2 linked regions of the Variovorax paradoxus genome follow. The protein of the gene in region 2 interacts with the protein of the main gene of each other region in a pairwise test. Links are inferred from orthologs where the notes say so. Each region holds a gene or a part of one and is shown on either strand. Other genes may lie near its edges.

Region 1 (7,013 bases), 2.9 Mb from region 2 along the record:
GCGGGGCACTACGGCATCTTCAGCGGCCGCCGGTGGCGCGAACTGGTGTACCCGAAGGTGCTGAAGTTCATCGCCGCCCACGACGAGCCGCAGCGCCGCGCCGCCGACAGCGCGCTGCTGGCGTCCGAAGACGGTGCCCGGTCGGCCCGCAAGACCGCGTCCGTCGCAGCGAAGAAGGCACCCGCTGCCAAGACCGGCGCCGTTGCCGTGCCCGCGAAGAAAGCCGCCGCGCGCAAGAAGCCCGGCACCAGCGCCGCGCGCTGACCGCGCACGTCAGCTTCCAGTGAACGGACTCGCCGCACGCATCAACGACGCACTGCCCCAGACGCAGTGCACCCGGTGCGGCTACCCCGACTGCGCCGGCTACGCGCAGGCCGTGGCCGACGAGGAAGCCGGCATCAACCAGTGCCCTCCGGGAGGTGCCGAAGGCATCGACCGGCTGGCGTCCATCACCGGGCGGCCCGCGCTGCCGCTCGACCCACAGTTCGGCACCGAAGGCCCGCGCGCCATGGCCGTCATAGACGAAGCCTGGTGCATCGGCTGCACGCTGTGCCTCGACGCCTGCCCCACCGACGCCATCGTCGGCATCAACAAGCGCATGCACACCGTGATCGAGGCGCACTGCACCGGCTGCGAGTTGTGCATTCCGGTCTGCCCGGTCGATTGCATCTCGCTCGAGGTCGAGACACCGGGCCGCAGCGGCTGGCAGGCGTGGTCGGCCGAACAGGCCGGCCACGCGCGGCACCGCTACGCGCTGCACGGCACCCACCGCAACACCGAGGCGCGCCTGGCCGACAAGCCGGCCGCAGCCGAAGCCCCGCAGGACGCCGGCGCACGCAAGCGCGCCATCGTCGAAGCCGCCCTGGCACGGGCACGCGCCGCATCGCAGCAACGCCCACCGGCGACCAAGCCATGACGCTCGACACCCTGTCGATCTACATCGTCGCCTCGCTGGCGTTGGCGCTGATTCCCGGTCCGACGATGCTGTTGGCGCTGTCCAATGGCATCGAGGGCGGCATGCGCCGCGCAAGCTGGGGCATCGCGGGCGCGTCGCTCGGCAGCATCACGCTGATCGCCATCGTGGCGCTCGGCCTGGGCTCGCTGCTGGCGGCTTCGGAATGGCTCTTCAATGCCATCCGCATCGCAGGCGTGGCCTACCTCGTGTGGCTCGGCGTGAAGCTCTGGCGCAGCGAGCCGACCGACCTGCGCGTCGCGCTTGCGAAGTCCCCGCTCGAGACGCGTCCGCATGGCCGCCTCGCCCTCGTGCGCAGCCTGGCCGTGGCGCTGTCGAACCCCAAGACGGTGCTGTTCTTCGCGGCCTTCCTGCCGCAGTTCGTCGACATCACGCAACCGCAAGGGCCGCAGTACCTGCTGCTCGGCGCGGTGTTCGTCGCGCTCGACACCTGCGTGATGCTGGCCTACGCCGGGGCCGGCACGCAGGCCGTGCGCTTCCTCTCGCAGCGCGGCCTCAAGGCGATGAACCGCGGCTGCGCAGCCGGCATGTGGCTGCTGGCCGCTACGCTTGCGGTGTGGCGCCGCCCCGGCGCTTGAACAGCAACAGCAGCACGCCCGCCAGCACCACGCCGACGGCATACCACTCGAAGCGCGTGACCGTCTCGTGGGCGATCCACACGCCCAGCAGCATCGCGATCACCGGGTTCACGAAGGTGTAGCTCGCCGCCAGCGCGGCCGGCGCCTCCGCCAGCAGCACCATGTAGGCGTTGAAGGCAATGAGCGAACCGAACACGACGAGGTAGACCCATGCGGCGACGGCCTCGGGCTGCGGCGGCCAGTTCGTCGTTTCGCCCGACACCGCGGCGAGCCCCATCAGCACCACGCCGCCGCACAGCATCTCGCTCGCAAAGCCCATCGCGCCCGGTGCCAGCGGCAGGCGGCGCTGGCTCAGCACACTGCCCAGCGACCAGCACACGCAGGCGATGCAGATGGCCACGAGGCCTTCGGGCGACGACCTGAAGCCGCTGCCCTGCGTGAGCATCAACACGCCGACGAGCCCGAGCGCGATGCCAGCCGCCTCGAGCCGCGAGGGCTTCACGCCCCATACGAGGTTGAGCAAGGCGATGAGCAACGGGATTACCGCAATGAACGCCACCACGAGCCCGGACCCGATCGAGACCTCGGCATTGGCCGTGCCGCCCATGCCGCCGCCCAGCATCAGCGCACCGACGACGAAGGCGTTGCGCCACTGCGCGAGCGAAGGCCACGGCGCGCCGCGCCAGCGCATCCACGCCGCGAGCAGCACGCCGGCGAAGAGAAAGCGCGACCCCATCTGCAGGAACGGTGGAAAGCTGATCAGCGCGTACTTGATCGCGAGATAGGTCGAGCCCCACACCACCCACGTGGCGGCAAGGCAGAGCCACAGCAGCAGCGGCAATCCGGGGTGACCCGCCGACGGCGCGGCGTGGGCAGGCGATGTGAGCGTGGGCATGTCGACGGTGTCTCTTGTTGGCGTTCGATGCCGACCATGGTATGAAGGCCATCCTGCCGAAGCCATGCACGTTTCATGGTTCTTAGCTCTCCAAACCATCGATTTGAAGGAGTTGCATGGACTTTTCCTTGAACCCCTCGCTGGACGCCCACGACACCCGCATCCTTTCCGAACTGCAGGCCGACGCGCGCCTCACCATGGCCGAACTGGGCCGTCGCGTGCACCTGAGCCAGCCCGCCGTCACCGAGCGCGTGAAGAAGCTGGAAGCTGCGGGCGTCATCAGCGGCTACCGCGCCACCGTGAACCTCGGCAAGCTGGGCTACGGCATCCGCGCGATCATTCGCGTGGGCCGCGCCGATTACGCGCGCGTGGTCGAACTGGTGCAGCAGACGCCCGAATGCGTCAACGCCTACAACGTGACCGGGGAAGACAGCTGGGTGCTCGAGATCGCGGTGATCGACGTGAGCCACCTCGACGCGGTGGTCACCAAGTTCTGCATCCTCACGGAGACGGCGACGTCGATCATCCTGAACCCGGCGCGCGAGCACCAGGCGATGCTGCCGCCGCAGCGGGCGGACGTGAAGCCGCCGATCAGGAAAGTGCTCAACGCATGAACGGGTTCGGCCCCGGCTTTCCGCACTTCGAGCCGCTTCGCCTTCCCCTATCCGGTGGCAACACCGGCGGCCCGGCGCAGCAGGTTACGCGGTGTTCCTCGCGCGAAGTCAGGGCCTCGACGCGGTGGCGGCCAAGGCGCCGAAAGCCGCAACCACTTCCGCCGGCGCCTGCACCATCTCGATCAGCACGCCCTCGCCCGCGATGGGAAACTCGTCGTTCGCCTTCGGGTGCAGGAAGCAGATGTCGAAGCCGGCTGCGCCCTTGCGGATGCCGCCCGGTGCAAAACGCACGCCCTGCGCCGTGAGCCACTCCACGGCCCTGGGCAGGTCGTCGATCCAGAGCCCGACGTGGTTCAGCGGCGTGGTGTGAACGGCAGGCTTCTTCTCCGGGTCCAGCGGCTGCATCAGGTCGACCTCGACCTTGAAAGGTCCGACGCCCATCGCGCAGATATCCTCGTCGACGTTCTCGCGCTCGCTCTTGAAAGTGCCTGTGACCTCGAGCCCCAGCATCTCGACCCACAGCTTCTGCAGGCGCAATTTGTCGGGACCGCCGATGGCGATCTGCTGGATGCCCAGCACCTTGAACGGACGTGTGGTCATGCGGCGCAACCTTTCTCTTGTTCCTGGACCTGGCGCGCATCAAGCCCGAGCTTGCGCAGCAGCACCGTGTCGGCTTCCACATCGGGGTTGCCCGTCACGAGCAGCTTGTCGCCGTAGAAGATCGAGTTGGCGCCAGCCATGAAGCACAGCGCCTGCACTGCGTCGCCCATCTGCTGGCGCCCGGCCGACAGCCGTACGCGTGCGGTCGGCATGGTGATGCGCGCGACCGCGATCATGCGCACGAAGTCGAACGGGTCCACCGGCTCCGAGTCGGCCAGCGGCGTGCCAGGCACGCGCACCAGGCTGTTGATCGGCACCGACTCCGGGTACGGGTTCAGGTTGGCCAGTTGCGCGATGAGCCCTGCACGGTGCACCGGTGCCTCCCCCATGCCGACGATGCCGCCGCAGCACACGCTGATGCCGGCGCTGCGCACGTGGGCCAGCGTGTCGAGCCTGTCCTGGTAGGTGCGGGTGTCGACCACGTCGGTGTAGTACTCGGGCGCAGTGTCGAGGTTGTGGTTGTAGTAGTCGAGGCCCGCGGCCTTGAGCTGGTGCGCGTGGTGTGGCTCCAGCATGCCGAGCGTGGCGCAGGTCTGCATGCCGAGGCCCTTCACCGCTTCGACGAGCACCGCCACCTTCTCCACGTCGCGGTCCTTGGGCGCGCGCCACGCGGCGCCCATGCAGAAGCGGGTGGCGCCGGCGTCCTTGGCGGCCTGCGCGGCGCGCACCACCTCCTCGACCTCCATCAGCTTCTGCGCCTTCACGCCAGTGTCGAACTCGGCGGATTGCGGGCAGTAGCCGCAGTTCTCGGGGCAGCCGCCGGTCTTCACCGACAGCAGCGTGGCCAGCTCGATGTCGCCGGCAGGAAAGTGCTGGCGATGCACGGTCTGCGCCTCGAACAGCAACGCCATGAACGGCTTGTCGAAGAGCGCCTGGACGGCCTTGACCGACCAGCGGTCCGTGGCCTTCGCCGCCACCGGCTTCGCAGGCCGATGCAGGGTGATGGCCTGCTGCAAGTCGTTGGCGCCCATCAGTTGAACTCCATGATGACCTGGTCGACGGCCAGAGATTCGCCCTTGTTCGCGGAAATCTTGCCCACCACGCCGTCCTGCGTGGCGAACAGAACGTTCTCCATCTTCATCGCCTCGATCACCGCGAGCTTCTCGCCGGCGCGCACCTGCTGCCCCGGCTGCACCGACACCTCGACCAGCAGGCCCGGCATCGGCGACATCAGGAACTTGCTCAGGTCCGGCGGCGCCTTGTAGGGCATGAGTTCGAGAAGCCGCGCGCCCAGCGGCGACAGCACGAGCGCTTCGATCTGCGTGCCGTCGTGCGACACGCGCAGCGCCAGCGGGCTCTTGCCCGCACCGCGCTCCACTTGCGCAGTGAAGGGCTTGCCGTTCACCATGCCCTGGACGCGGATCGCGCCCAGCGCGAAGCTGCTGTCGATCTTGTAGCTCCTGTCGGCCACCGCCACCGCGCTCGCGCCGGTCTTGCCCTGGAAGTCGGTGACCGACACCGGGTGGTGCACGTTCCTGCCTTCGGCGCCGAGTTCGACCACCACGAACTGCTCGCCCACCTTCACACCGTGCCCCTCGAGTTGACCGCTGATGCCCGAGGCGCGCGCGCGGTAGCGGCGGTGCACGTAGGCGGCCAGCGCCACCAGGAACGACGGATCGGCGTGCGGCACGTCTTCCGCGTGGAAGCCCTTGCCGTAGTGCTCGGCGATGAAGCCGGTGTTGAAATCGCCCGCCACGAACTTCGGATGCGCCAGCAGCGCGGCCTGGAACGGAATGTTGCTGCTGATGCCGCGGATCACGAAACCGTTGAGCGCCTCCCGCATGCAGGCGATCGCGTGGTTGCGGTCTCGGCCGTGCACGATGAGCTTGGCGATCATCGAGTCGTAGTACATCGGGATCTCGCCGCCGTCGTACACGCCGGTGTCCACGCGCACGCCATAAAGGTGCGCCGTGTCGCTCGCGAACATGCTTTCCTTGGGCGGCTGGAACTTCACCAGTCGGCCGGTCGACGGCAGGAAGTTGCGGAACGGGTCCTCGGCGTTGATGCGGCACTCGATGGCCCAGCCCTCGCGCTTCACCTCGGCCTGGGTCAGCGGCAGCGGCTCGCCGGCGGCCACGCGGATCATCAGCTCGACCAGGTCGAGCCCGGTGATGCACTCCGTCACCGGATGCTCCACCTGCAGGCGCGTGTTCATTTCCAGGAAGTAGAAGCTCTGGTCCTTGCCGACCACGAACTCCACCGTGCCCGCGCTCTGGTACTTCACGGCCTTGGCCAGCTGCACCGCCTGCTCGCCCATCGCCTTGCGCGTGGCGTCGGAGATGAAGGGCGACGGCGCTTCCTCGATCACCTTCTGGTGGCGCCGCTGGATCGAGCATTCGCGCTCGTTCAGGTAGATCACGTTGCCGTGCGAATCGCCCAGCACCTGGATCTCGATGTGGCGCGGCTCCTCGACGAACTTCTCGATGAACACGCGGTCGTCGCCGAAGCTGTTGCGCGCCTCGTTGCGGCACGAGGTGAAGCCCTCGAAGGCCTCCTTGTCGTTGAAGGCCACGCGCAGGCCCTTGCCGCCGCCGCCGGCCGAGGCCTTGATCATCACCGGATAGCCGATTTCCTTGGCGATCTCCACGGCGCGCTCGGCCGTCTCGATGGCGTCGTTCCAGCCCGGAATGGTGTTGACCTTGGCTTCGTTCGCGAGCTTCTTCGAGGCGATCTTGTCGCCCATCGCCGCGATCGAATAGTGCTTCGGCCCGATGAAGGCGATGCCCTCTTCCTCGACCTTGCGCGCGAAGGCCTCGTTCTCCGACAGGAAGCCGTAGCCGGGGTGCACCGCCTCGGCGCCCGTCTGCTTGCACGCCGCGATGATGCGGTCGGCCTGCAGGTAGCTCTCGCGGCTGGGCGCCGCACCGATGTGCACCGCTTCGTCGGCCAGCTCGACGTGGCGGGCTTCCTTGTCGGCGTCGGAGTAGACGGCGACCGTGAGGATGCCCATCTTCTTCGCGGTCTGGATGACCCGGCAGGCGATTTCCCCGCGGTTTGCGATCAGGATCTTCTTAAACATTTCGGGTCTCCGCGTGGAAATCGCCGGCACGCGCTACGCGTGCCAAGCAATTTGGCTTCGCCGAAGCGGCCTTGCGGCCGCTTTCGCCGCAATTGGCAATCAGGATCTTCTTGAACATGTTATTTGCGTCCAATGTCTTTCAGGGAAACACCGCGGAACCGGCTTTGCCGGGCCGCTGGTGTTGCCCCCGGTAGGGGGTTGGCGAAGCGACACGAAGTGCGCGGAGACTGGGGGCGAGCCATTCAAAGCGGAATGTTGCCGTGCTTGCGCCACG
Region 2 (6,951 bases):
TCGTCGTGCGTGGCGTGGTCGAAGAACGAGACGTTGTAGAAGCCGCCGCGCGCGTTGTAGAACACGCCGCCCAGCGGCGTGGTCCAGCCGCGGCGCCGCGCTTGCGCATCGGCCTGCGCCACCACCTCGCGGAACCCGATGGTCGGCTCGATGCGCGTGCCCAGCGGCGCGAGCGGCACCAGCGCCGAAGGACCGGGCGTGGTCTTCGAGACCAGCGACAGCACCGGATAGAAAACCTCCTTGTAGAGGTTCAGCGAGAACGAGGTGAAGGCGATCACGACGATCAGCAGCCAGATCCACAGCCCGACCCCGCGGTGCAGATCGAAGTTGAGCTTGTAGCCGCCGGCGGCCCAGCGCACGGTCCAGGCCGGCTTCCAGCGTTGCCACCAGGCGGCAGGCGGGCGGTGTTCCGGCTGCACCGACCGGCGCAACCGTCTCGGCATGGTCAGGTAGAGCGCCACGAAGCTGTCGAGCAGCCACACCAGCGCCACCGTGCCCATGATCCACCAGCCGATGCGGTCGCTGCCCCACATTGCCGGCACGTGCAGCATGTAGTGCAGCTTGCGCAGGAAGGGCATCAGGGTCTCGGGCCTGAGCGACACGGCGCTCGCGTCGCGCTGCCCGCGCACCTCGGCCGTCACCGGGTCGACGAAGACCTGGTTGTAGCCGAGCCTGTAGGGCTTGCCGGTGGCCGGGTCGGTGCGCGGTTGCACGAAGTACCCGGCTGCGTGGCCCTCCTCGAAGCCGAGCGGAAGGTAGGCAACCCGCGCGCGCGGGTCGTGCCGTTCGACGGCGGCGGCCAGTTCGAAGGGGTCCTTGAACGGGCCGCGCGCCGTGGTGTCGTAGAGCTTGCGGTTGAGCCAGCCGTCGATCTCGTGGTCCCACGAGATGACGGCGCCGGTCAGCCCCGAGACGATCAGAAACAACGCGACCGCGAGTCCCGCCCAGCGGTGGACTGCGGTCGCGAAGGCGCGCATCAGAAGTCGATCGTGCCGCTCACCGCGAAGGTGCGCGGTGCACCCAGCACGAGGTAGTTGGAGCCTTGCGTGCCGCCCACCGAGGCCCAGTACGACTTGTTGAACAGGTTGTCGATGCGCGCGCGCAGCGTCAGCGTGCGGCTGTTGCCCAGGTCGACCAGGTAGCGCGCGCCGATGTCCACGCGCGTCCACGACGGCACCGACTGCGTGTTGGTGGCGTTGGCATACTGCTTCGAGGTGTAGAGCACGCGCGCATTCAGCGAGAGGTTGCGCAGGCCGGGCACGTCCCATTCGGCGCCCAGGTTGGCCTGCTGCTTGGCCACACCGATGGCGGTGAGGCCGTCGGTGGCGCCGCCTTGCGTCTGCTTCTGCTTGGCGTCGAGCAGCGTCAGGCCGCCCAGCAGGCGCAGGCCCTTGGTGGGCTGGCCGAACACCGAGAACTCCAGGCCCTGGTTGCGCTGCTTGCCGTACAGGCCGTAGGTCTGGCCCGAGTAGGCGTAGGTGGGCTGGTCGGTGGTGAAGAAAGCAGCGCTCGCGCCGAGCGTGCCGCCGTCGTACTTGACGCCGACTTCCTTCTGCTTGGCCTGGTACGGCGCGAAGATTTCGCCGCTGTTGGTGACCGGGCGGTTGTTCACAGTGCCAGGCGCCACATTGCCCTTGACCAGGCCTTCGATGTAGTTGGCGTACGCCGACACCGTGGGCGTGATCTTGAACACGATGCCGGCCACCGGCGTGGTCTTGCTCTTGTCGTAGGTGCTGGTCTGCCTGAGCGTGGTGTATGCGAAGCTGGTCTGCTCGATGGTCTGGCGGCGCACGCCCAGCGTGACGAGCAGGCGGTCGTCCATGAAGGCCATGGTGTCGGCGACGGCCACGCTCGAGGTGTCGATCTTGTCGGTCAGGCGCGGGTCTGCGAGCGTGTTTCCGACAGAACCGCCGGTGCCGTTGGCCACCGGGTACGGCGAGGGATACGGCGTGTAGATGTTGTTGCGCACGCTGCCGGCCGAGATGGCGTAGGCGTTGTCGCGGTCGTTGCTGTACTTGGCCGCCGAGGCCACCACCGTGTGCTTGACGGGACCGGTGGTGAAGTTGCCGCGCACGCCGATCTCGGCGGTACCGATGCGGTCCTTGCGGGTGTTGCTGAAGCGCGTGTTGCTGGTGTCGCCGAAGACGTTGGTCAGCGTCGGGTTCGACAGCACGTTGTCTTCTTCGCTGCGGCGCACGCCGCCGGCGGCCCAGGCCGTGATGTTGTCGGTGATGTCGACTTCGCCGCGGAAGGTGGCGAACTTGTCCTTTTCCTTGGAGTAGGACCAGGGCTGGGCGAAGTTGGTGCGGGCGTCGGGCGCGCGCGGGATCGGCAGCGTGGAAGAGGGCGTGAGGCTCGGGCGGCCGTCCTTCAGGTCGAAGTCCTGGTAGCCGAAGTCGGCCGACAGGCGCACGTTGCGGTTGTGCCAGTCGAGGCCGATGCCGAAGGCGCTGACCTGCTGGCTCTCGTTCCTGATGCCGGTGCCGCCATCGCGGCGCACCGCATTCACGCGCACGCCCAGGCTGTCGTCGGGACCGAAGCGGCGAGCCAGGTCTAGGTTGACGTAGCCCTGGCCACCGGTCTGCACGCCGAAGCCGACGCGGGTGAGGGGTTCGTTGGGCGCGCGCTTGGGCAGCAGGTTGATGGCGCCGCCGATGCCGGAGCCGCCGGGGGCCGCACCGTTCAGGAAGGTGTTGGCGCCGCGGAAGACCTCGACGCGCTCGAAGAATTCGGAGGTGATGTACTGGCGCGGCAGCATGCCGTACAGGCCGTTGTAGGAGACGTCGTCCGAGTACACGGGGAAGCCGCGCACCACGTAGAGCTCCTGGAAGTTGCCGAAGCCGCGGGCCTGGCGCACCGACGGGTCGTTCAGCAGCACGTCGGCCACGCTCTTGGCCTGCTGGTCCTGGATGAGTTCGTTCGTGTAGTTGGTGCTCGAGAACGGCGTGCTCATCATGTCCTGGTTGCCCAGGATGCCGACTCTGCCGCCACGTGCCACCTGGCCGCCGGCATAGGGCTTGGTCAGGCCCTCGGCCGAGGCGTCGGCGCTGGCCTCGACGGTGACGGTGGACAGCGTGCCGCTCGCGGACGCTTCGGCAGCCGGCTCGGTCGCGGCGGTCTGGGCCAGGGCTGCGACGGCGTGGAACGCGAGCAGCGATGCAGCCACGGTCGGCCGGAGATAGAAGGAAGGAGCAGGCATGGGCAATCGGAAAAGTGCAAATGAGAACCGTTATTGTTCATCTGCTTTCCGCGTTCCACCGATACTTTCTTGCGTTGTTGCGAAAAAGTGTCAGCCAAAAGACCGCACTTTTGTTTACACGTCGAACGCCATCCGTTGCCCGTCCACGAAGACATTCAGCTCGCCCGGGGCGAACTGCGTCCACGTCTCGTTGGTGGTGAGCGGCGCTGTCACGACCACCGCCACGCGGTCGGTGGGCGTGGTGTGCTGCGCAAAATCGATCGCAAGGTCTTCATCGGACAGCTGCGCCGTCACGAACGGATGGCGCCGCTCCACGTACCAGAGGTGGGTGGAGGCGTGCGCCCACAGCGCCTGGCCGTTGGACAGCATGAAGTTGAAGGTGCCGTGGCTCGCGAGTTGCGGCGCGAGTTCGCGCAGCGTGATCGTGAGTTCCTCGATGCTCGGCACGCCCGCATGCGACTTGGCCAGCTCCTGCATGATCCAGCAGAAGGCGTGCTCGCTGTCGGTGTTGCCCACCGGATGGAAGTTGCCGTGCAGCCGCGGGCGGAAGTCCTTCAGGTCGCCGTTGTGGGCGAACACCCAGTAGCGGCCCCACAGTTCGCGCACGAAAGGATGGCAGTTCTGCAGATTGACCTCGCCCTGCGTCGCCTTGCGGATGTGCGCGATGACGTTGCGGCTTTGAATGGGGTAGCGGCGGATCAGCTCCGCCACCGGCGACTCGCACGCCGGCTGGTGGTCGACGAAGTGGCGCAGCCCGCGATCCTCGAAGAACGCGATGCCCCAGCCGTCGGCGTGGTGGTCGGTGCGGCCGCCGCGTTGCGCGAACCCCGTGAAGCTGAAGGTCACGTCGGTCGGCGTGTTGCAGTTCATCCCTAGCAATTGGCACATGGGTGCCATTAGAACGCGATTCGGCGCGCCCCTTGTCCAGCGCGGGCGTTCAGCGCAGGAACTTGCCCTCCTTCGTCACCCGCACCATCTCGATGAAGCGCGAGCCGGTGTTGCTCGCGCCGGTGAAGTCGACCTCCATGTTGCTCACGCGCAGCTTCATGCTCTTGAGCGTGGCGTGCAGCCTGGCGCGCGTGAGGTCGCGCCCGGTGCGGCGCAGCGCCTCGATCATCACCTGCGCATTCACGTAGCCCTCGTAGCTCAGGTAGCCGATGTCGACCTTGGCGCGCTCGGCCAGCTGGCGGTATTCCTTGGTGCCGGCGTCGACCTCGCTCCACGGGTACGGCACGACCTGCGAGATGGCCAGCCCGCTGGTCTTGTCGCCCACCAGCTTCGCGGTGACGTCGCCGGGCACGATCGACATGCCGTAGAACATCTGCCGGCCGCCCGCGGACCAGGCGCTCTTCATGACCTCGCCGCCGATGCCGCCGCCCAGGTACATGATGACGGCCTGCGCCTTGCTCTCGGCCAGCGTCTTGCCCGCGCTCTCGTTGGTCGAGCCGTCGCCCTTCACCGGCACGGCGGCCACGGGCTTGAGCTGCAGCGCGGCCAGCGCCGCATCGACCAGCTTTGCCACTTCCGCGCCACCCGGGTTGTCGAGATAGGCCACCGCGATGCGCGAGACGCCGATGGTCGTCAGGTGCTGCACCAGCGCCTGCGCTTCGCGTGCGAAGGTGGCGCGCACGAAATAGCCCGAACCGGCCACCCTGTCGCGTGCCGAGTCTGACACCGCATAGCCGCCCACCATCGGCGCGCCGCTCTGGTTCAGTACCTTGGCCGCCGCCGCGGTGGTGCCGGAGCCCACGCAGCCGAAGAAGGCGAAGGCGCGATGCTCGCCCAGCAGCTTCTCGTAGTTGGCCACCGCCTTCTCGGGCACCAGTTCGTCGTCGAGCGACACCAGCCTGATCTTGCGGCCCGAGAGCCCGCCCTGTGCATTGGCGGCGTCGAAAGCCAGCCCCGCGCCGGCCATCACCACCTTGATGGGCGCGCCCAGCGGGCCGCTGAGGATGCCGGTGTGGCCGAGCACGATCTCGGTGTCGCTGACGCCGCTCTCTGCGGCGCGAACGGAAGACAGCGGGCCGAAGCCGGCCACGGCCGCAGCGGAGGCGGCGATGAAATTTCTGCGATGCATGGGATGGAAGGGGCGGTCGAGATACAACTGAAAACAATTGAATGCGAAAGCCCTGCCATCCGCCGCCGGGGTTTACCCCGTGTTGCGCGCAGGCTCGTCCGGTGGCTCCGGTTGCTGGCGCAGCTGCCACGCCGCGCAGATCGCCAGCGCGCACAGTCCTGCCAGCATGGCGAACACCTCGTCGAACGCGGCCAGCCGCGCCGGGCTGCTCACCGGGTTGGCCAGCGAATCGCCGTGGGCCGCGAGCCGCCACTCGAGCACGATGGCGCACAGGCTCACGCCCGCCGCGCCGCCGAGCATGCGCACGAAGTTGATGGCGCTCGCGCCCTGCGGAATGAGCGGCTTGGCCAGCGGCCGCATCGATCCCAGGTTGAGCGAGGGCAGGATGAAGCCCAGCCCGATGCGCCCGATGACCGCGAAGGCCACCAGCAGCCAGAGCGCGCTGTCCAGCCGCAGCACCATCATCAGCGCGAACGAGGCCGCCAGCAGCGCGAGGCCGATCGTCACCAGCAGCCACGTCGGCTGCCTGTCGGCGAGACGGCCGACGCCGGCGATGGTAAGTGCGAGCACCAGCCCCGCGGGCAGCAGGATGGTGCCCACGTGCGAGGCCGACAGGCTCAGCCCCACCTGCATGTACACCGGCAGCAGGTAGGTCGATCCGAACAGGGCCGTGCCGTAGATGAAGGCGACCACGCTGCCCATGGCGAACTGCCGGTACTTGAAGAGCGCCAGGTTCATCAGCGGCGTGCCGCCCGAGGCCGCGAGCCGGCGCTGCCACCACACGAAGGCGGTGAACGAGGCCAGCGCACCGGCCAGCAGCAGCCCGGCCTGCAGCGGCGAATCGCCGCGCAGCTCGACCAGGCCGTTCAGCAGGCACAGCGTGCCCACCGTGCCCAGCGCGAGGCCGCGCGCGTCGAGTCCGCTGCCGCGCACCGCGGCCACGCCGCCGGGCGCCGTCCTGGGCACGAACTTGTAGGCGAGCCAGATCGAGGCCAGGCAGAACGGCACCACCATGAAGAAGATCGAGCGCCAGCCGAACAGGTCGACCAGCACCCCGCCGATGCTCGGTCCGATGGCCGGCGCCAGCACCACGCCCATGCCGAAGATGCCGCTCGCGCGCCCCTGCTCGTGCGGCTCGAAGGCGCGCAGGATGATGATGGCCGGAATGGGCTGCACCACGCCCGCCGCCAGCCCTTCGGCCACGCGCGCCAGCAGCACCAGCGAGAAGTCGTTGGCCACGCCGCCCACGATGCCGCCCACCAGCAGCAGGAGCATCGTGCCCACGTAGGTGCGGCGGTAGCCGTAGCGCGACAGCAGCCAGGGCGTGGTGAGCATCGACACCGTCATCGCCACCATGAAGCCCGAGCTCACCCACTGCGCGCGCTCCTGGCCGAGCGAGAAGTGGTGGCTCATGCCGGGGATCGCCACATTGACGATGGTCGAGGACATGATCGACGCCATCGTCCCCACCATGACCGACAGCAGCAGGTACCAGCGGTAGCGTTCGCCATAGCGCTCGCGCAAGGTGCCGATGGTGGGGTGGCCGGCGTGCTCGCGGCTTCGGGGGCTTGTGGGGAGGTCATGGGGCGGCGGAATGTGTCGGGGTCCGTCGTCCTACAAGCATATCGGCGTTTGCGGTGCGGGCGGTGTCCGGGCGCGGAACACAATGCGTCGG

The links. Proteins that work in one complex are often made in the same cells at the same time.
Region 1: the proteins of AACL56_RS05125 (region 2) and bioB interact in binary tests that used the Escherichia coli proteins (3 or more experiments, as listed by UniProt). The link is inferred for Variovorax paradoxus from one-to-one orthologs.

The regions. Positions count from the first base shown.
Region 1 is NZ_LR743507.1:4,012,683-4,019,695, forward strand. Bases 2,675-5,673 are described here. They hold bioB (biotin synthase BioB), read right to left. Parts: upstream 4,692-5,673; coding sequence 3,657-4,691; downstream 2,675-3,656. Other genes in these bases: AACL56_RS18670 (Lrp/AsnC family transcriptional regulator), read left to right, coding at 2,675-3,060; AACL56_RS18675 (VOC family protein), read right to left, coding at 3,169-3,660; AACL56_RS18685 (acetyl-CoA carboxylase biotin carboxylase subunit), read right to left, coding at 4,691-5,673. In the rest of the region: AACL56_RS18650 (polyhydroxyalkanoate depolymerase), read left to right, coding at 1-264; AACL56_RS18655 (RnfABCDGE type electron transport complex subunit B), read left to right, coding at 284-916; AACL56_RS18660 (LysE family translocator), read left to right, coding at 913-1,551; drug/metabolite exporter YedA, read right to left, coding at 1,517-2,446; more of AACL56_RS18670, read left to right, coding at 2,563-2,674; more of AACL56_RS18685, read right to left, coding at 5,674-6,739; AACL56_RS18690 (acyl-CoA carboxylase subunit beta), read right to left, coding at 6,982-7,013. UniProt on the Escherichia coli protein: Catalyzes the conversion of dethiobiotin (DTB) to biotin by the insertion of a sulfur atom into dethiobiotin via a radical-based mechanism.
Region 2 is NZ_LR743507.1:1,105,554-1,112,504, forward strand. The notes cover bases 2,201-5,137. They hold AACL56_RS05125 (class II glutamine amidotransferase), read right to left. Parts: upstream 4,088-5,137; coding sequence 3,314-4,087; downstream 2,201-3,313. Other genes in these bases: AACL56_RS05120 (TonB-dependent receptor), read right to left, coding at 2,201-3,199; AACL56_RS05130 (ABC transporter substrate-binding protein), read right to left, coding at 4,137-5,137. Also shown: AACL56_RS05115 (PepSY-associated TM helix domain-containing protein), read right to left, coding at 1-977; more of AACL56_RS05120, read right to left, coding at 977-2,200; more of AACL56_RS05130, read right to left, coding at 5,138-5,276; AACL56_RS05135 (DHA2 family efflux MFS transporter permease subunit), read right to left, coding at 5,349-6,800.